DNA from 2 places in the Streptomyces sp. NPDC051214 genome. Region 1 is predicted to be linked to the other one. Evidence: riboswitches for the same ligand, from Rfam matches in the RefSeq annotation. Region 1 holds a riboswitch; the other holds the start of a gene.
The links. Region 1 has a riboswitch for S-adenosylmethionine ahead of AB0M70_RS24805 (aminotransferase class V-fold PLP-dependent enzyme). Riboswitches for the same ligand answer to the same signal wherever they lie in the genome.

Region 1 (5,199 bases):
GGCCACGCACTTCCACCTGTCGATCAACGCGATCACCTGGTTCGTGCGCATCGCCTTCTTCGTGGCACCGGTCCTCGCCTTCATCATCACCAAGCGGATCTGCCTGGGTCTGCAGCGGCGTGACCGGGACAAGGTCCTGCACGGCCGCGAGTCGGGCATCATCAAGCGGCTGCCGCACGGTGAGTTCATCGAGGTCCACGAGCCGCTCAACCAGGAGCAGCTGCACACGCTCACCGCGCACGAGCAGTACGCGCCGCTCGAGATCGGCCCCGCGGTCGACGAGAACGGCGTCGAGCGCAAGGTGACCGGTTCGCAGAAGCTCCGGGCCAAGCTCAGCAAGGGCTACTACGGGGAGGACAACCAGATCCCCAAGCCCACCACCGAGGAGTACAAGGAGATCACCAGCGGCCACGGCCACCACTGATCACCTGAGACTCTGACCAGGTCGCCACGGCGAGAGCCCTGTCCATGCGTTCCACTGCATGGACGGGGCTCTTTGCCGTCCCCCGGGCTGGATAAGGTGTTCCTGTCCCGTGTCTAGACGAACCCAGGAGCGGCAGATGAGCGCTGTGACCCCCGCAGGAGGCAACACCGCGGCGGCCCGTTCCTGGCCGGGTGTGCTGAACGGACTGCTCGAAGGACGTGACCAGAGCACCGAGGACACGGCCTGGGCCATGGACCGCATCATGCGGGGCGAGGCGACCGACGCGCAGATCGCGGGCTTCGTCGTCGCCCTGCGGGCCAAGGGCGAGACCGTGGAGGAGATCTCCGGCCTCGTCCGCACGATGTACGAGCACGCCAACGTGATCGAGGTGCCGGGGCAGACCGTCGACATCGTCGGCACCGGCGGTGACGGCGCCAAGACCGTCAACATCTCCACGATGTCCGCGATCGTGGCCGCGGGCGCGGGCGCGAAGGTCGTCAAGCACGGCAACCGCGCGGCCTCCAGCGCCTCCGGGGCCTCCGACGTCCTGGAGAAGCTCGGGGTGAACCTGGAGCTGCCGCTGAACCGGGTCGTCGAGGTGGCCGAGGAAGCCGGGATCACCTTCTGCTTCGCCGTGAAGTTCCACCCGGCGCTGCGGCACGCGGGAGCGGCGCGCAGCCAGTTGGGCATCCGGACCGTCTTCAACGCCCTCGGTCCGCTCACCAACCCGGCCAGGGTGCGCGCCCAGGCGGTCGGCGTCGCCGACCCGAGGATGGCGCCGATCGTGGCCGGAGTCTTCGCCGAGCGCGGCAACTCCTCCCTGGTCTTCCGCGGCGACGACGGTCTCGACGAGCTGACGACCACGGCGACGTCCCGGGTGTGGGTGGTGCGGGACGGGGCCGTGCGCGAGGAGGCCTTCGACCCGCGGGACGTGGGCATCGACCTCGTCCCCGTCGAGGCGCTGCGGGGCGCCGACGCCTCGTACAACGCCGAGGTGGCGCTGCGCCTCCTGGACGGCGAGAAGGGCCCTGTGCGGGACGCCGTCCTGCTCAACACGGCGGCGGCCCTGGTGGCCCTCTCGCCGGGCGAGGGGACCCTGGTGGAGCAGATCGGCGCCGGCATCGCGAAGGCGGCGGAGTCGATCGACTCCGGGTCGGCGAAGAAGGCCCTGGAGCTGTGGGTGGCGGCCAGCAACCGGTGAGTGTGGTGCCCACCGCGGTCCGGATGCCGGACTGCGGTGGGCACCGAGAAGATCGTGTGGCAAGATGCTGCGCAGGTCATGAGTGACAGCGATTAGGCCCCGGCTCGCTGTCCGGCAACCCTCCGTCCGTGGCGGGGTGCCCCGGGTGAAGACCAGGCCGTGGACAGCAAGGTCCATGGCAAGCGCGGACCCCTGCGAACAACCCTGGGGTCCTGGTCCTCAAGGGAGCAGTCTCGTGAGCAAGCGAATGCGATAGGGCTTTCCGGCCCCTTTTCCGCACCCCCTTTTTTCTTCGTCACTGCGGCGCCGTACGCGCGCTCTCGCAGTGAACTCGCCTGCCTTCCCACGGGAGTTCGCCATGTCTGTCACCACCGCTGCCGCCGACCAGATCGTCTGTGCCGCCCCGCTGCCCGTCCTCGGCCGTGACGTCACCGTGCCGCTCGTCACCGGCGGCGAGGTGACCTACGCGGCGCTCGACTACGCGGCCAGCGCCCCGGCCCTGCAGCGGGTGTGGGACGACGTGGCCGCCTACGCGCCGTACTACGGCAGCGTGCACCGCGGTGCCGGGTACCTCTCGCAGCTCTCCACCGACCTCTTCGAGAACAGCCGGGTCACCGTCGCGGAGTTCCTCGGCTGCCGCGAGGACGACCAGGTCGTCTTCACCCGATCGACCACCGACTCGCTCAACCTGCTCGCCGCCGCGCTGCCCGCCGACTGCCAGGTGTTCGTCTTCGAGACCGAGCACCACGCCTCCCTGCTTCCGTGGCGCGACGCCCGCGTGACGTACCTGAACGCCCCGCGCACCGCCGACCAGGCCGTCGCCACCCTGGAGCGCGCCCTCGCCGACCGCGACCCCTACGGACCGGCCCTCGTCTGCGTCACCGGCGCCTCGAACGTCACCGGCGAACTGTGGCCGGTCAAGGAGCTCGCCGCCGCCGCTCACGCCCACGGCGCCCGCATCGTCCTCGACGCCGCGCAGCTCGCGCCCCACCACCCGGTCTCCATCAGCGAGCTCGACGTCGACTGGGTCGCCTTCTCCGGCCACAAGCTGTACGCGCCCTTCGGCTCCGGCGTCCTCGCCGGCCGCTCCGACTGGCTGAAGGAAGCCGACCCCTACCTCGCCGGCGGCGGCGCGTCGCGGAAGGTCGCGCGGCGTACGGACGGCGGCGTGGACGTCGAGTGGCACGACACCGCCGCGCGGCACGAGGCCGGATCGCCCAACGTCATCGGCGTGTACTCCATCGCCGCCGCCTGCAAGGCGCTGACCGAGGCGGGCTTCGACGAGCTCGTCGCCCGTGAGCGTCACCTCATCGCGAAGGTCCGCGAGGGCCTCGCCGAGGTGCCCGCGGTGAAGGTGCTCTCGCTCTTCGGCGACGACGCGCCGCGCGTCGGCGTCATCTCCTTCGTCGTGGAGGGCTGGAACAGCTCGCACTTCGCCGCCGCGCTCTCCGCCGAGTACGGCATCGGCGTACGCGACGGCCTCTTCTGCGCCCACCCGCTGGTGCGCACCCTCCTCGGCAGCGACCCGCAGACGCAGGGCGAGTGCGGCGCCCCCGAGGCCGCGCCCGGCGAGAAGTCGCTGAACGCGATCCGCGTCAGCTTCGGCGCGGGCACCCCGGACGAGCACGTGGAGCGTTTCGTGCGCGCCGTCAAGGAGCTCGTGGCGGACGGCGCGCGCTGGAACTACCGCACGGAGGACGGGCGTTGCGTGCCGGACACCAGCGCGGCCTGAGCCTTGGTCCGTCCCTTCAGGCGTGACCCCAGGACGATCATCCGCAGGGCGCGTTCGGTCGCGTCGGTGAGGAATTCGCCGCCACGGCCGAGCGCCTCGGTGAGCGAGACCGGCGCGGGCAGGATCGCGCTGTAGGCGTCCACGCCCTCCGCCCGTACGTGATGGGCGCCCTGGCCGATGGTGCCCGCGAGGACCAGGACGGGGCGGCCGAACCGCTTGGCGCGGCGCGCCACTTCGGCGGGGACCTTGCCGCGGGGCGTCTGGTGGTCGAGGGCGCCCTCGGCGGTGACGACGAGGTCGGCGCGGGCCAGGCGGGCGTTCAGGTCCAGATGGTCCAGGAGGACGTCGAAGCGGGGGAGCAGCTGGGCGCCGAGCGCCGCGAGGCCGGCTCCCAGGCCGCCGGACGCGCCGGTGCCGGGGCCGAGGGCGAGGTCTCCCGTGGCGTGCAGGTCGCGGGTCAGGACGTGCGCCCAGTGTTCGAGGCCCGCCGCCAGCTGTTCGACCTGGGTGGGCGTCGCGCCCTTCTGGGGTCCGAAGACGCGGGCGACGCCGCGCTCGCCGGTCAGGACGTTGAAGGGGTTGCAGGCGACGCGGATCTCGGTGCCCCGCAGGCGGGGGTCGAGGCCCGAGGGGTCGATGCGGCTCAGCCGGGTCAACTCCCGTCCACCGCGTGGCAGTTCCCATCCGTCCGCGTCCAGGAGCCGGGCCCCGAGCGCCTGGAGCGCCCCCGCGCCCCCGTCCGACGTGCCGGAGTCGCCGCAGCCCACCAGGATGCGGCGGGCGCCCGCTTCGAGTGCGGCGGCGATCAGTTCGCCGACGCCGTACGTCGTCGTGGCGCCCGGGTCGCGCAGATCGCGGGGGACCAGCGAGAGCCCGGCCACGGCCGCCATCTCCACCACCGCCGTGCCGTCCGGGAGCAGCGCGAAGTGCGTGCCGATCCGCTGGCCGACGGGCCCGGTGGCGGGCAGCGCGACCAGGCGTCCGCCGCCCGAGGTGGCCAGGGCGCGCGCGGTGCCCTCGCCGCCGTCCACCAGGGGGATCAGATCGGTCTCGGCGTGCGGGACGACGCGGCGCACTCCTTCGGCGATGGCCTCGGCCGCGGACTGCGCGGTCAGGGACTCCTTGAAACCGCTGGGGGCGATGGCGAAGTGGGTCAGCACGTGGGTCTCCAGAGTGGGTTCAAGGGCGGGATCAGCGGACGGGTACGCCGAGTAGCGGCCAGAGCGCCACGGCGAAGAGCAGGACGAGGGCGGCGGTCAGCGGCGCCAGGACCGCCGAGAGGCGCAGCAGGTCGCGCGGGGTGTAGGTGGGGGTGCCCGGGATGTCGGCGAAGAGCGTGACGGGCTTCGCCGAGGCGGGCAGGGTGTGGCAGAAGCCGGCGGCCGCCGTGGAGGCGAGCGCTGCGGCGACCGGGTTGACGCCCGCGCCGACGGCCGCCGCGACGACCAGCGGGACCAGGACGGACGAGCGGGCCGAACGGGACTGCAGGATCAGGTGCGCGGCCGTGCTGACCGCCACCACGAGGGCCAGGAAGAGCCAGGGCGGCACATCGAGGGGGACCCCGCCCACCAGCCACTTCGCCGCTCCCGACTCGGCGAGCGCGACGCCCATCGCCATCGTCGCCGCCATGAAGAGCAGCAGCGCCCAGGGCACGGTCTTCAGCGCGTCCTTGAGGCGTACGGTGCCCAGGGCGGGGGACGAGGCGACGACCGCGCCGATCAACGCGACGACAGCGGGCGGTACTTGGTGCAGCGGCTCGCTGCACCACAGGGCGACGACCGTGGCGAGGAGGAGCGCGCAGCGGGTCTCGGCGGGCTCCCAGGCCCCGGTGACCGGCTGCTC
Region 2 (5,199 bases), on a different contig from region 1:
GTCCGAGTTCTCGATCTCGGCGCGGATCTGGTTGACGCGACCCTGGACCTGGTCGCTCTCACCGGAGCCGTCGACGATCGTGGTCTCGTCCTTGGTGATGACGACCTTGCGGGCGCGGCCGAGCAGGTCGAGACCGGCGTTCTCCAGCTTGAGGCCGACCTCCTCGGAGATGACGGTGCCACCGGTGAGGATGGCGATGTCGCCGAGCATGGCCTTGCGGCGGTCACCGAAGCCCGGGGCCTTGACGGCGACGGACTTGAAGGTGCCACGGATCTTGTTGACGACCAGGGTCGACAGGGCCTCGCCCTCGACGTCCTCGGCGATGATCAGCAGCGGCTTGCCGGACTGCATGACCTTCTCGAGGAGCGGAAGGAGGTCCTTCACGTTCGAGATCTTCGAGTTCACGATCAGGATGTACGGGTCGTCGAGCGACGCCTCCATACGCTCCATGTCCGTGGCGAAGTACGCCGAGATGTAGCCCTTGTCGAAGCGCATGCCCTCGGTGAGCTCGAGCTCGAGCCCGAAGGTCTGCGACTCCTCGACGGTGATGACGCCTTCCTTGCCGACCTTGTCCATCGCCTCGGCGATGAGCTCGCCGATCTGGGTGTCGGCGGCGGAGATGGAGGCGGTCGAAGCGATCTGCTCCTTGGTCTCCACGTCCTTGGCCTGCTCGAGCAGGGCGCCCGAGACGGCCTCGACGGCCTTCTCGATGCCGCGCTTGAGGGCCATCGGGTTGGCACCGGCGGCCACGTTGCGAAGGCCCTCGCGGACCAGCGCCTGGGCCAGGACGGTCGCGGTCGTCGTGCCGTCACCGGCGACGTCGTCCGTCTTCTTCGCGACCTCCTTGACCAGCTCGGCGCCGATCTTCTCGTACGGGTCCTCGAGCTCGATCTCCTTGGCGATGGAAACACCATCGTTGGTGATCGTGGGGGCACCCCACTTCTTCTCGAGGACGACGTTGCGACCCTTGGGGCCCAGGGTCACCTTGACGGCGTCGGCGAGCTGGTTCATGCCGCGCTCGAGGCCGCGCCGTGCCTCCTCGTCGAACGCGATGATCTTGGCCATGTGAAGTGGTCCTCCCGGACAGGGGTGGCATGCTTCCGGATCGCGCCAGCGCCCGCGACGGACGGCCTGCAAGCCTTGTGGTTCCTTGCCCCACCCGGCCTGCGGGCCTCACCGACCCGATCCAAGTTCTGTCACTCTCACTCGGAGAGTGCTAAGCCCAATGATTAGCACTCGACCCCTACGAGTGCAAGCGCCTCTCGCGGATCCCGGACGCGGGAGGGCGCGCGCGGCCAGGAGTGCGCCGCGGACGCACGAGGGGCCCGCACCCCTGTCGGGATGCGGGCCCCTCGTCACTCGCTAAGTTCGCTGGCCGATCGCGCCGAGATCAGACGGCGAGCTTGACCATGTCCGCCTGCGGACCCTTCTGGCCCTGCGAGATCTCGAACTCCACTCGCTGACCTTCTTCAAGGGTGCGGTAGCCGTCCATCTGAATCGCGCTGTAGTGGACGAAAACATCCGCACCACCGTCGACCGCGATGAAGCCGTACCCCTTCTCCGCGTTGAACCACTTGACGGTGCCCTGAGCCATGCCTAACTCCCCTATTACTGGCCCTTGCACGGACCCGCACTTCGCGGACCCGGGTCAGACCTCACCCCCCCAATGGGTTGTGGAGGCGTGCGCCGGAACGCGTCGACCGCGGCTGAATGTATCTGTCCAACTGCCCTCTGCAACAGGTCAATCGGACGAGAATTCTGGGCACGCCTGATCGGTAATATGCGGAGAATTCGCCGGAGTTCAGGGCAAGTCGGGCCAGACAAATGCCACGAGAAGGGCAAATGGGCAGTGCACTTTGGCTACTTCTTGTCGCCCTCGGGGCGACTTCGTATATGCGCTCGGCACAAACGGGGAAGCTCGCTTCCCAACTGTACCGCGCTCAACCACATGGAATTGCCCCCTCCGTTTCTCTCGCGGAGGGGGCAATGACCATTACGCAGGGTATTTCCTTAAAGAATCAACCAGGATCAGCCACCCGCGACGGCGGGGATGATCGAGACGCCCGCGCCGTCCGGTGTCGCGGTCTCAAGACCCTGCTCGAAGCGGACGTCGTCGTCGTTCACGTAGACGTTCACGAAGCGCCGCAGCTTGCCCTGGTCGTCCAGGACACGGGCCGCGATACCGGCGTGCTTGGCCTCCAGGTCGGCGATGACCTCGGAGAGGTTCGCACCCTCGGCGGCGACCTCGGACTGACCGCCGGTGTAGGTGCGAAGAATGGTGGGGATACGGACGTTCACGCTCATGGGATTCACCTCGGGGTATGCGGGCCCCGTAAGGGGCGCGGGGAACTGCGCGACCAGCCACGACGGTCCGCAGAGGGAAGGAAGGCTCAGGCCCTACGGCGGCTAACCGGCAAGCCCCGCGGAGCGAAACGCCTCAAGGCTGGGCTTGATCGTCGCGGTCGCCTGAGACGTCTCGGCAACAGCGTCGAGGGTCTTGAGGCCGTCACCCGTGTTCAACACCACCGTGGTGAGCGCCGGGTCGATGAGCCCCGCCTCGAGCAGCTTCTTCGTGACGCCGACCGTCACACCGCCCGCGGTCTCCGCGAAGATCCCCTCGGTCCGCGCGAGCAGCTTGATCGCTTCGACGACCTGCTCGTCGTTCACGTCCTCCACCGCACCGCCCGTGCGACGCGCGATGTCCAGGACGTACGGCCCGTCGGCGGGGTTGCCGATGGCGAGCGACTTGGCGATCGTGTTCGGCTTCTGGGGGCGCACGACGTCGTGTCCGGCCTTGAAGGCGGTGGACACCGGCGAGCAGCCCTCGGCCTGGGCGCCGAAGATCTTGTAGGGCTTGTCCTCGACGAGGCCGAGCGCGATGAGCTCCTTCAGACCCTTGTCGATCTTCGTGAGCTGCGAGCCGGAGGCGATCGGGATGACCAGCTGGTCGGGGAGGACCCACCCCAGCTGCTCGCAGATCTCGTACGCGAGGGTCTTGGAACCCTCGCCGTAGTACGGCCGCAGGTTCACGTTCACGAAGCCCCAGCCCTCGCCCAGCGGGTCGCCGATGAGCTCGGAGCAGAAGCGGTTCACGTCGTCGTAGTTGCCCTCAATGCCGACGAGCTCGCCGCCGTAGACCGCGGCCATGACGACCTTGCCCTGCTCCAGGTCGTGCGGGATGAACACGCAGGAGCGGAAGCCGGCGCGGGCCGCTGCGGCGCCGACGGCGCCCGCGAGGTTGCCGGTGGAGGAGCAGGAGAGCGTGGTGAAGCCGAAGGCGCGCGCGGCCTCGATGGCCTGGGCGACGACGCGGTCCTTGAAGGAGTGCGTCGGGTTGCCGGAGTCGTCCTTGACGAACAGCTTGCCCTGCTCGACGCCGAGCTCACGGGCGAGGTTGTCGGCCTTGACGAGCTTGGTCCAGCCGGGGTTGATGTTCGGCTTCTCGGCGACGTCGGCCGGGACGGGCAGCAGCGGGGCGTAGCGCCAGATGTTGTCGGGGCCGGACTCGATCTGCTTCCGCAGGGCCTCGGGGTCACCGGTCGGCAGGTCGTACGCCACTTCGAGCGGGCCGAAACAGGCCTGACAGGCGAAGATCGGGCCGAGGGCGTAGAGCTCGCCGCACTCGCGGCACGAGAGGCCCGATGCGGGGCCGAGGTCCACGGAACCCGTGGACGTGGAGTCGATCGAGGGGGTGGTGTCGTTCGTTGCGACAGTCTGCGCAGCCATGGAGGCGAGGCCCTTTCTCCTCATCTTCCTCGCGACGCATCTCGCCGCGAGACGGAATTGGCACCTTCCCCACCGAGACCTCGCGTGCGCGGTCGGCGGGATGGTTGCCGGGGCTTCAACGGGCCGTATCCCTCTGCCCCTCTGGATGAGCGGTATGGCGCCGGGGGCTTCTGGGGCCCCAGGGCATTTGTGACGCGATGACCCCGGCATGCGATGGTCATCGGCGTTGTTCAAGACTGTAACCGACGGCCTGGACCCTTGAGATAGTCGTCCGAACCGCGAGATGGATCACATGTAGGCCACACACAGGAGGAGCCACCCGTGCTGGAAGAGGCCGAGCGCTGGCTGACCAGGCGTTCCTGGTCCGTTGCCGACCGTCCGCTCAGCGCACTCGTCGACGCCAAGCGGGCGTCGGGGGCCTCGGTGAGTGTCGTCCTGCCCGCGCTCGACGAGGAGGGGACGGTCGGCGAGATCGTCGCCGAGATCCGCCGTGAGCTGGTCGAGAAGGCCGCTCTCGTGGACGAGCTCGTGGTGATCGACTCCGGCTCGCGGGACCGTACGGCCGAGGTCGCGCGGAAGGCGGGCGCGCGGGTCGTGCACCGGGACGTGATCCTGCCGCGCATCCCGGCCGTGCCCGGCAAGGGCGAGGTCATGTGGCGCTCGCTCCTGGTGACCGGCGGTGACATCGTCGCGTTCGTCGACGCGGACCTGCGGGAGTTCTCGGCGGACTTCGTCACCGGCACAGTGGGCCCGCTCCTGACCGAGCCCGACGTGCAGTTCGTGAAGGCGATGTACGACCGCCCCCTGGGTGAGACCGCGGGCCAGGGCGGCCGGGTGACCGAGCTGATGGCGCGCCCGCTGCTCAACATGCACTGGCCCCAACTCGCGGGATTCGTCCAGCCGTTGGGCGGCGAGTACGCGGCGCGCCGGTCTCTCCTGGAGCGGCTGCCGTTCCCCGTCGGATACGGGGTGGAGCTCGGCCTCCTCGTGGACGCGCTGCACACCGTGGGTCTCGACGCGCTCGCGCAGGTCGACGTCGGGGTGCGCAAGCACCGGCACCAGGACGGGCAGGCGCTCGGCCGGATGGCGGCGGCGATCTACCGGACGGCGCAGTTGCGGCTCGCGCGCGGCCATCTCGTACGCCCCGAGCTCACCCAGTTCGAACGGGGCGCGCAGGGGTTCGAGCCGCGGACCCATTCGGTGGACACCGAGGAGCGCCCGCCGATGGGCGGCATCGCGGAGTACACGGCTCGCCGCGTGGCGTGACCGCCAAAGCCGGGCATTTTGTCTACATTCCCCACTTATGTGGGTCACGCAAGCATGGGGAAGCGCGCTACGGATCGGTGCCGTGGCCTTGGCGACGGCCACTCTCACGGCAGGAGCACTCGGCGCGTCCGCCGCGGCGGACGCCGGCACCGGTCCGAGGATCAGCCACACCGAGGACATCGCCCGGTGGACGCAGGCGCACCCCGC

Region 2: linked by a shared signal. The riboswitch ahead of thrC (threonine synthase) and the one ahead of AB0M70_RS24805 (aminotransferase class V-fold PLP-dependent enzyme) in region 1 are both predicted to bind S-adenosylmethionine.

What each region holds. Positions count from the first base shown of each region.
Region 1 is NZ_JBFBAT010000009.1:247,899-253,097, reverse strand. It holds gene AB0M70_RS24815 (cytochrome bc complex cytochrome b subunit) at 1-424, shown strand, start outside; gene trpD (anthranilate phosphoribosyltransferase) at 561-1,625, shown strand; SAM riboswitch class IV at 1,700-1,816, shown strand; gene AB0M70_RS24805 (aminotransferase class V-fold PLP-dependent enzyme) at 1,984-3,357, shown strand; gene AB0M70_RS24800 (glycerate kinase) at 3,309-4,517, opposite strand; gene AB0M70_RS24795 (SLC13 family permease) at 4,549-5,199, opposite strand, start outside.
Region 2 is NZ_JBFBAT010000007.1:464,157-469,355, forward strand. It holds gene groL (chaperonin GroEL) at 1-1,065, opposite strand, end outside; gene AB0M70_RS21125 (cold-shock protein) at 1,391-1,594, opposite strand; gene AB0M70_RS21130 (MoaD/ThiS family protein) at 2,029-2,304, opposite strand; gene thrC (threonine synthase) at 2,407-3,726, opposite strand; SAM riboswitch class I at 3,744-3,878, opposite strand; gene AB0M70_RS21140 (glucosyl-3-phosphoglycerate synthase) at 4,048-4,992, shown strand; gene AB0M70_RS21145 (hypothetical protein) at 5,075-5,199, shown strand, end outside.